DNA from 4 places in the Micromonospora sp. AP08 genome. Region 1 is predicted to be linked to each of the others. Evidence: riboswitches for the same ligand, from Rfam matches in the RefSeq annotation. Region 1 holds a riboswitch; each other region holds the start of a gene.
The links. Region 1 has a riboswitch for cyclic di-AMP ahead of FXF50_RS30095 (transglycosylase family protein). Riboswitches for the same ligand answer to the same signal wherever they lie in the genome.
Positions count from the first base shown of each region.

Region 2: another riboswitch for cyclic di-AMP. It lies ahead of FXF50_RS10025 (C39 family peptidase); the one in region 1 lies ahead of FXF50_RS30095 (transglycosylase family protein).
Region 3: another riboswitch for cyclic di-AMP. It lies ahead of FXF50_RS16280 (hypothetical protein); the one in region 1 lies ahead of FXF50_RS30095 (transglycosylase family protein).
Region 4: another riboswitch for cyclic di-AMP. It lies ahead of FXF50_RS26285 (NlpC/P60 family protein); the one in region 1 lies ahead of FXF50_RS30095 (transglycosylase family protein).

Region 1 is NZ_VSEZ01000001.1:559,800-561,990, reverse strand. Features, by position in the region: gene FXF50_RS02545 (YbaB/EbfC family nucleoid-associated protein) at 1-217, opposite strand, end outside; gene FXF50_RS30095 (transglycosylase family protein) at 385-1,041, opposite strand; cyclic di-AMP (ydaO/yuaA leader) riboswitch at 1,041-1,211, opposite strand; gene FXF50_RS02535 (glycoside hydrolase family 3 protein) at 1,356-2,191, opposite strand, start outside.
Region 2 is NZ_VSEZ01000004.1:350,081-352,271, forward strand. Features, by position in the region: gene FXF50_RS10020 (alpha/beta fold hydrolase) at 1-325, opposite strand, end outside; gene FXF50_RS10025 (C39 family peptidase) at 431-1,273, opposite strand; cyclic di-AMP (ydaO/yuaA leader) riboswitch at 1,470-1,611, opposite strand; gene FXF50_RS10030 (hypothetical protein) at 1,917-2,191, opposite strand, start outside.
Region 3 is NZ_VSEZ01000008.1:215,650-217,840, forward strand. Features, by position in the region: gene FXF50_RS16275 (cation diffusion facilitator family transporter) at 26-940, shown strand; cyclic di-AMP (ydaO/yuaA leader) riboswitch at 1,084-1,215, shown strand; gene FXF50_RS16280 (hypothetical protein) at 1,220-2,191, shown strand, end outside.
Region 4 is NZ_VSEZ01000021.1:49,301-51,491, reverse strand. Features, by position in the region: gene FXF50_RS26290 (N-acetylmuramoyl-L-alanine amidase) at 1-765, opposite strand, end outside; cyclic di-AMP (ydaO/yuaA leader) riboswitch at 1,007-1,144, shown strand; gene FXF50_RS26285 (NlpC/P60 family protein) at 1,156-2,191, shown strand, end outside.

The DNA of each region.
Region 1 (2,191 bases):
CCAGCGCGGGGTCGACGGTGACGGATTCCAGCCGGCCACCCTGGACGGCGACGGCACGGATCCGGCCGCCGGCCGCGGCGCCCTCGGCCCGGAGCAGCTCGCCGGGCGCGCCGTCGGGGTGCTCGGCGGCCCGGGACCGCATCGCGGAGAGCGCCTGTTGGGTCCTGGTCAGCAGCTCGTCGAGGCTCGCGGCCGCGGAGAACGGGTCGTTGGTCATATCCGCGCTTTCTTCACGTCTTTCCGAGCACCGTGACGATAGCAACCACCTCCGACGCGGACGCCGGTGAGCCCGCCCGCCCCGTCCGACACGAACGCCCGGCCGGGAATCCCGGCCGGGCGTTCGCGGTGCGGTGGACCGGCCCGCGCGGGGCCGTTCCGGTGGGGTCAGCGCAGGCGCAGCTTCTGGCCCGGGAAGATCAGGCCCGGGTTCGCGCCCACCACGTCCCTGTTGCGCTCGTAGAGAGCGTGCCAGCCGCCGGCCACGTTCTTCGCGTCGGCGATCTCGGAGAGGGTGTCTCCGGGCCGGACGAGGTAGCTGCCGGCGCCGCTCGTGCTCGGCTTGGCCCGCCGCTCGCCGCGGACGGTCGGCCGGTCGGCGCGCGACTTCCGCTCCGTGGTGGCCTTCTTGGCGGACTTCGTCGAGCCCGAGTCCTTGCTGGCGTACCTCTTGGTGGAGCCGCCCTTCTTGCCGCAGACCGGCCAGGCGCCGATGCCCTGCCCGTCGAGGACCTTCTCGGCGATGGCGATCTGCTCGCTGCGGCTGGCCAGGTCGGCGCGGCTGGCGTACTTCTGGCCGCCGTAGCCGTTCCAGGTGCTCCGGGTGAACTGGAGCCCGCCGTAGTAGCCGTTGCCGGTGTTGATGTGCCAGTTGCCGCCGGACTCGCACTGGGCGACGGCGTCCCAGTTGACGCCGGCGGCGCTGGCCGGGGCGGCCGGGCCGAGAAGGGCGGCGGCGCCGGTGGCGGCGCCGACGACGAGCGCCCCGACGGCGGTGCGACGCTGCGCGGTCCGGCGGTGACGGGCGACGTATTCACTTGCCATGTGGGTTTCCTCCACGCCGACGAGGTGAGCTGTCGGGTTCGGGCCGAGGAGCCCGGCCGCCGGTGGCGGCTTCACCCCGAGGTGTCGTGCACCGAGGAACGTGGGTCCCCCGCTCCCGCCCGAGGTCCAGGTACCACCGGGCCGGCGGCGGGATTAGGCGTTGCCGGCCCGTGGTGTCCGCGATCGCGAACGGAAACGACGTTAGGAACCTTTTGCGACGAACGCCCACTTCTTGTGAAGTTCTTCACCCGGCCGAGCGAAGGTCGCCCCGTTCGAGTTGCGCACCGTCCGAAGGGGGCTTATCGAGGGGCGGCTCAATAGGTCAGGCCGTATCCCTGCGGGAAGAGCGGGACCTTGCCGTCGCCGGCGTTGATGGGCTGCTGGCTGACCGAGTTCATCCAGGTCATCGGCAGTTTGCCGGTCGGCGCGTACCCGCCGAAGAGGACGTCGGCCACGCCGCCACCCTCGGTGCCGGGCAGCCAGGAGGCCAGCAGCGCGTTCCACCGTGGCAGCTCGGCGGCCACGTCCAGCGGCCGGCCGCTGACCAGCACCACGATCACCGGCACGCCCGAGTTGCGCAGCGTCGTGATGGCACGCAGGTCGTCGCGGTCCAGGCTCATGCTGCCGGTGCGGTCGCCCTGGCCCTCGGCGTACGGGGTCTCGCCGACCACCGCGATCGCCGCCCGGTAGGTCTTGTCGATGCCGGTGCCGCGCTGGTTGTACGTGACCGTCGTGGTCGGACCGGCGGCCGCGCGGATGCCCTGGAGGATGGTGGTGCCCGGGGTGACGGCGCCGGAGGAGCCCTGCCAGGAGATGGTCCACCCGCCGCTCTGGTTGCCGATGTTGTCGGCGTTCTTCCCGGCCACGAAGATCTTGTTGTTGTCCCGGGCCAGCGGGAGCACGCCGCCGTCGTTCTTGAGCAGCACCTGCGACTGCCGCACGGCCTGGCGGGCCAGCGCGCGGTGCGCCGCGCCGCCCACCGTCGGGGTCCAGCTCCGGTCGGTGTACGGCCGCTCGAAGAGGCCCAGCTCGAACTTCTTCGTGAGGATGCGCCGGTTGGCGTCGTCGATCCGGCTCATCGGCACGTGGCCGTTCTGCACCTCGGCCCGCAGCGTGCTGAGGAACGTCTTCCAGGCCGTCGGCACCATCA
Region 2 (2,191 bases), on a different contig from region 1:
CCACCGCGTCGACCGGCAGGCGCCGGGACCGCGCGGCGAGCGCCAGCGCCACCACCCCGCCGAGCGAGTGCCCGAGCAGCACGAGCCGGTCGTGGGGGCCGAGCCGCTCGGTCACCGGGCCGAGCCCCTCGACCACCCGTCGGGCGAGGGCCTCGAAGGAGTAGCCGGGCAGCGGCGGCGACCAGCCGTGCCCGGCCAGGTCGGGCGCGAGCCAGCGCCCCGCCCAGTGGCGCTCCAGCAGCGGCGCCCAGGGCAGCCACACCTCACCGGTGGCACCCATGCCGTGCAGCAGCAGCAGATGGCGGGTACCCGTCTCGTCGCCCATACGGCGCAGTGTGCCACCGGACGGACACCCGGCGCGAGAGCGGACACGGGCGCGGACGACGTCGGGCACCGGCTCGGTGGAGCCGGTGCCCGACGGGAGGGGTGATCAGGCGGAGTAGCCGCGGGTGGCGGCCCAGTTCGCCAGGTCGATGGTGCTCATCCAGTACGCGGGCAGCGCCGCGTTCGCCGAGTCGGCGATCCGGACGGTGCGGCCGTCGTTCTTGTAGCCGACCACGGCGATGTAGTGGCCGCCCGGGAACGAGTGCCAGCCGCCGTCGGTGTCCGTGGCGTCGCCGGCGATGTTGACCACCACGCCCCGGCCGTCGGTGATCGCCTTGACCACGTCCGCCTGGAGCTGGTCGATCTCGGCCGGGCTCGCCGAGCCGCCGAACATGTGGGTCCGGTACGGGTTGCCCTTGACCATCTGGTTCAGGCCCCGGGTGGTGTCCTCGGCCGAGTTGGTGCCGTTCTCGCCGGCGTTCAGCGGGGCGATCATCGCGTCCTGGGTGGTCTCGACGCCACTCGCGCTGAGCGCGTTGCGCACCGCGGCCGGGCCGCAGTTCCAGTAGGCGGTCTGCGCCTCGTAGGTGTAGTCGAGCACCTTGCTCGACGGGGGCTTCGGCTTGGCCTTCGGGGTGGTGTCCGGGTCGGCGGCGGCCTTGGCGGCCGGCTTCGCGGCCGACGGCGACGCGCTCGGCGAGACCGAGGGCGACGGGACGGCGACCCGGGCCTCGCCCCGGCTGGCGACCTCACCGAGCCGGGAGCCCAGCTCGGCGACCGAGGCGGTGTTCTCCTGGGGGGCCGGGGCGTCGTCGGTGGCGGCGACGGCGGCGCTGGCGCCGCCGGCCAGCACGAGCGCCGCGGCCGAGCCGGCGATGATCCGGTACGGGCGTTCGGTCACGAGGCGGCGCAGCTGACGCTTCAGGTGGTGCTTCACGGTTTCCTCCACGGGGCGTGGCGGCACGCGCCGGCCCGGCACGCGGAGGAACTCACGCGCGCTGCGGGGCGGATGGCCGGGGAACGGGGAGCGCCCGGGGGGCCGGGCGGTCGGGGCGGGTTGCCGGTTTCGGTCGCCCTCAGGCGAGCGCCGGCACCGCGATGCCGTGGAGGCGGGGGGACGAGCGGGGGGTGGGCACGAGGAATGGCACTCCTTCCGTGACCGCCGACCGGGTTAGCTGACGGATTCGGGCGGGAAGTACGCCCTACCGCAGGCCGTGGCCCGCGGATTCACCCCGATGTTGCTGTGGGTCCCCGGTTCGTCAGAGCACGATTAGGCGGGTCGGCGCGGCGTCGCCTCTTGCGATCGAAAACCGCTCCGGACGCGCTGACACTACCGGTGGGTATGCCGGCTGCCAAGCGCTCCCACCTGCGTAAACCTCGTGCACCACTACGGATATCGGAACAGTCGGTCACTCACTTCACTCAATGGGACGAGCAGTTACGGCGGCGCCGCGCGGCCAAAAGCGGACATCCGGTGGCGACCAGCGCGGAATTGCGGGTGTCAATCGCCCGGCCCGGCACCGATGACCGTTTCCGCGGACGGGTGACAGGCCTCACCGAATTCGGATAACGATTCGGTCGAGCTCGCCGGGTCAGCCGGCCCGGGCCGGGCGCCAGCGCGCGCCGGGCACGGCGGCCGGGACCGGAGCCGGCGCCGCCCCGTCCCGACCCCGCACCGTCGCCGGGGCTGCGCCCGGAAGGGCGGGGCGCAGCGCGCCGGCGGCCGCGTACGCCTCCGCGGCCAGGGTCCGGGCCGCCTCGGCGGCCAGCTCGGCGTCCCGCCAGGCCCGCCGCTCCCGCTCGGCGGCCGCCGCCCAGCCGGCCCGGCGGCCCTCCCGTACCGCCCGGGCCAGCACGATCTCCTGCT
Region 3 (2,191 bases), on a different contig from region 1:
GGGGCGACGGACGGAGGGTGTGGGCGTGGGCGCAGGTCATGACCACAGCGGCGCGGTGGCCAACGCCGCGCACCGTCACCGTGGTCGGCTCTGGGCCGCGTTCGGTCTGCTCACCGCCCTGATGGCGGTCGAGGCGGTGGCCGCGTTCGCCACCGGCTCGCTGGCCCTGCTCTCCGACGCCGGGCACATGTTCACCGACGTCCTCGGCATCGGCATGGCCCTCGCCGCGATCAGCGCCACCCGGCGGGCCGACACCGATCCGCAGCGCACCTTCGGGCTCTACCGGCTGGAGGTGCTGGCCGCGCTGGCCAACGCGGTGCTGCTCGGCGCCGTGGCGGTCTACGTCCTGATCGAGGCGGTACGCCGGTTCGGCGAGCCGCCGGAGGTGCTGGCCGGGCCGATGCTCGCCGTGGCGGTGCTCGGCCTGCTCGCCAACATCGCCGCGTTCGCGCTGCTGCGCGCCGGCGCCGAGGAGAGCATCAACCTGCGCGGGGCGTACCTGGAGGTGCTGGGCGACCTGCTCGGCTCGCTCGGGGTGATCGGCGCCGCCGTGATCATCGCGCTCACCGACTGGTGGTGGGCCGACCCGCTGGTCGCCGTGGCGATCGGGCTGTTCATCCTGCCGCGCACCTGGCGGCTCGGCCGGGCCGCCGTCCGCATCCTGGTGCAGGCCGCCCCGGAGCACCTCCAGGTGACCGCCGTGCACGACCGGCTGGCCGCCGTGCCCGGCGTCGCGGAGGTGCACGACCTGCACGTCTGGACGCTCACCTCGGGCATGGAGGTGGCCTCGGCGCACCTCACCATGGTCCCGGGCGCCGAGGTGGGCGACGTGCTGGCCGCGGCCCGCACCGCCCTGCACGAGGACTTCTCGATCGATCACGCCACGTTGCAGATCGAACCCGGAGCGTCTCCCGGGGCCTGCGGTGCAGTCGAGTGGTAATTAGGACAATCTTAAATCCAAGTGGTTATTGTGCACTTATGCCGGTTTTGACCGGGTCGCCGGCTCCCACCTGCGGAGCCGGCCCGGAGCAGCGCCGGTAGGCTCGACCGCGGCCACCGCCGGGCGGCGCCCACCGGCGCCTGCGGCGGCCAGCGCCTAATCGCCCGCAGGGGCGAGCCGGGGAACCACGTTCGTGGGGTGCATCCGCGTCAGCGGTAGGGATCTTCCGTCCCGAACCCGTCAGCTAACCCGGTCGGCGGTTGACGGAAGGACACGTGAATGCCCCCAGTGGCACCTGTACGACGGACGGCCGCCCGGTTGGCGGCCCTGCTCATCGCGACGCTCACCCTCGGCGTCGTGGCCGAGCCGGCCCTCCCCGCATCGGCGGCCCCGGCGACCGGCCTGCTCGCCGCCGCACCCGGCGACGACGAGGGCGGCACGCCGGCGCTGCGCGCCCAACTCGATGCGGCCAGCAAGGGCTGGCTCGAGGCGCGGGCCGCGTTGAACCGCTCGGTGACCCGGCAGCAACAGCTCACCGCCCAGCTCAAGACGGTCAACGCCGAGTTGACCGTGCGCGACGCCAAGGTCGGCGAGATCGCCGGGGTGGCGTACCGGGCCGGGCGGATGGGCACGGCCGCGGCGCTGCTCGGCAGCAGCAGCCCGGAGGGCTTCATGGACCGCGCGGCGGCCCTGGAGCAGGTGGCCGCGCACGAGGACCGGGCCCTGCGCGACCTCATCGAGACCCGGGACGAGGCCACCCGCACGCAGGCCGCGCTCACCGGCGAGATCCAGGAGCAACGCAAGCAGGTCACCGTGATGGCCAAGCGCAAGGAGCAGGCCGAACGCGCCCTGGAGGTCGCCAACGACCGCGCGTCCCGCAGCAGCGGCGGCGGCAGCGTGCAGGGCACCTCGTCGGCGAACGCGAAGCCGGCCCCGCGCAACGCCGACGGCTCCTGGCCGCCCGAGTCGTGCAGCGTCGACGACCCGACGCCGGCCGACGGCTGCATCACCCCGCGTACGCTGCACGCGCTCCAGCAGGCCAAGGCGGCCGGCTTCACCCGGTACGTCTCCTGCCACCGGCCCAGCGGCTCCGGTGAACACCCCAAGGGGCGGGCCTGCGACTTCGCCGCGCAGAAGGACGGCTTCGGCGGCGTGGCCACCGGCGGCGACAAGACGTACGGCAACAACCTGGCCGCCTACTTCATCCGCAACGCCGACCCGCTCGCCGTGCTCTACGTGATCTGGTACAAG
Region 4 (2,191 bases), on a different contig from region 1:
GGCCAGCCGCACCGGGCATTCCAGGCCGTCCGGCCGTTCGGCGCGGCGCAGCCCCAGCTTGTGCAGCCCGGACTGGTCCGGCGTCACCGTGGTGGCGGCCAGGGTCACCCGCTGGCCGTCGTCGGTGGTCCGGGTCGCGCCGAGGCCAAGCTGGTCGTAGACCTCGTCGGCGAAGGCCGCCGCCGCGTCCTCGGTGTCCGCGCCGGAGTAGCGGGCCACCGCGCCGTACCAGGCCGCCGGGTCGGTGCCGGCGCCGACCGGCGCAGCCAGTTCCTTCTGGTACGAGGCGAGCAGCGCCGCCCCGCCCCGGATGTTCGCGGCCGCGTCGGTGCGCAGCGTCTCCTCGGCGAGGCCGGTGAGCGCCGCGGCGGCGTCGAGCGTCTGCAGGGACGCCTGCGGCAGCGCGTCCTCCGCCGGCGCCGACGCGGTGGCCGGGTCGAGGGTGAGCGGACGCGAGTCGTCGCCCCGCGGGTCCTCGTCCTCGTCGACGTGGCCGCTGGCCGGGGTCGAGAGGACGTGCTGGGCGTCGGTGAGGTGCATCGGGCCGTAGCCGCCGCTGGTGCTCGGCTGGCCCGGGTGGGTGTCCCACCGCGATTCCAGGTACGAGACGCCGAGCAGGACGCTCTGCGGCACGCCGTACTCCGCCGCGGCGGCGGCGTACTGCTCCTGGCGGTCGGTGGGGGGTGGGGCGGTGAGCGGTTCCGCGGCCACCGGTCCGGTGGCCACGAGCGCGGTGGCCGCCGCGACGGCGGCTGCCAGCAGCATCCGTCTGCCCGACGGCGGGGGGGAGAGGTGCATCGAACCTCCAGACAGGGATGGGGGTCACTGCGTCCTCACCCTCGCCCCACGCACCCTCCGGGTCAATACCTTTCCGACAAGTAATCTTCGGTGAAAAAAACCTTCGGGTACGGAGTGTCACGGCGACTTGGGTTGCGGATCGGTAACGGTCATCTCTACTCTGGTCAATCGTCGGCCGCCAGTTTCACCGTCCAACCCGGGTGGTGACGGTCCGACACCGCCGAGTCGCCTCCGGGCGAGCCGGGGACCCAGGTACCTGGGGTGAATCCGCAGCCACTGCGGTAGGGCGGCTCCCTTCCCGCCCGAACCCGTCAGCTAACTCGGTAGGCGGGCACGAAGAAGGAGTACGGAAGCCCGGTGGCACACCATGCCCCGCGGCCACCGTCGGGCCGGTCGGTCGACCGGTCGACGGCTGCGCCGCGTTCCCGCTGGTCCCGCTTCACCACCGTCCTCGCCGCCCTGGCCGGCACCGCCGTCGTCCTGACCGGCGGCGCCACGGCGGCCCACGCCGAACCGTCGGTCACCGAGATCGAGCGCCAGATCGACCAGGACTGGAACAAGCTCGAACCGATCATCGAACAGGTCAACGCCACCCGCGAGCAGCTCGCCGCCAAGCGCAAGCAGGCTGCCGCGCTCGCCAAGCAGATCGCCCCGCTCCAGGCCCGGGTGGACGCCGCCCTCGGTCAGGTGGGCGGCCTCGCCGCCGACGCGTACAAGGGCGACAACAATCTCTCCACCGTCAACGCGCTGTTGGGCAGCCGGTCCCCGAGCGAGCTGGTGGACGGCCTCGCACTGCTCGACCGCTTCGCGAACCGCCAGCAGGCGCAGGTGCGGACCGTCGCCGAGCTGCGCGACCAGCTGGCCGCCAAGAAGCAGCCGCTGGACGAGATGATCGGCGAGCTGGCGCGCACCGAGGCGCAGCTCGCGGCGAAGAAGAAGCAGATCGACGCCGAGATCGTCAAGCTGCAGAAGCTCCGGCTCAAGGTCTACGGCAGCGGCGGTGGCGGTCCGCTGCGCCCGGCCCCCTGCCCCGCCGGCTACCCCGGTGGCCCGGCCGGCATCGCGGTCAAGTTCGCCTGCGCCCAGATCGGCAAGATCTACGTCTGGGGCGCCGCCGGCCCCGACCACTACGACTGCTCCGGCCTCACCATGGCGGCCTGGGCCAAGGCCGGCGTCTCGCTGCCGCACAATGCGCGGCAGCAGCACGACGTGACCCGGCGGGTGAGCCGGAGCGAGCTGCGCGCCGGTGACCTCGTCTTCTACTACAGCGACCTGCACCACGTCGGCATGTACGTCGGCGACGGCTGGGTGGTGCACGCCTCCCAGTCGGGCAAGCCGATCACCATGAAGCGCGTCGACGACGGCCAGATCAACAGCTACGGCCGCCCGGGCT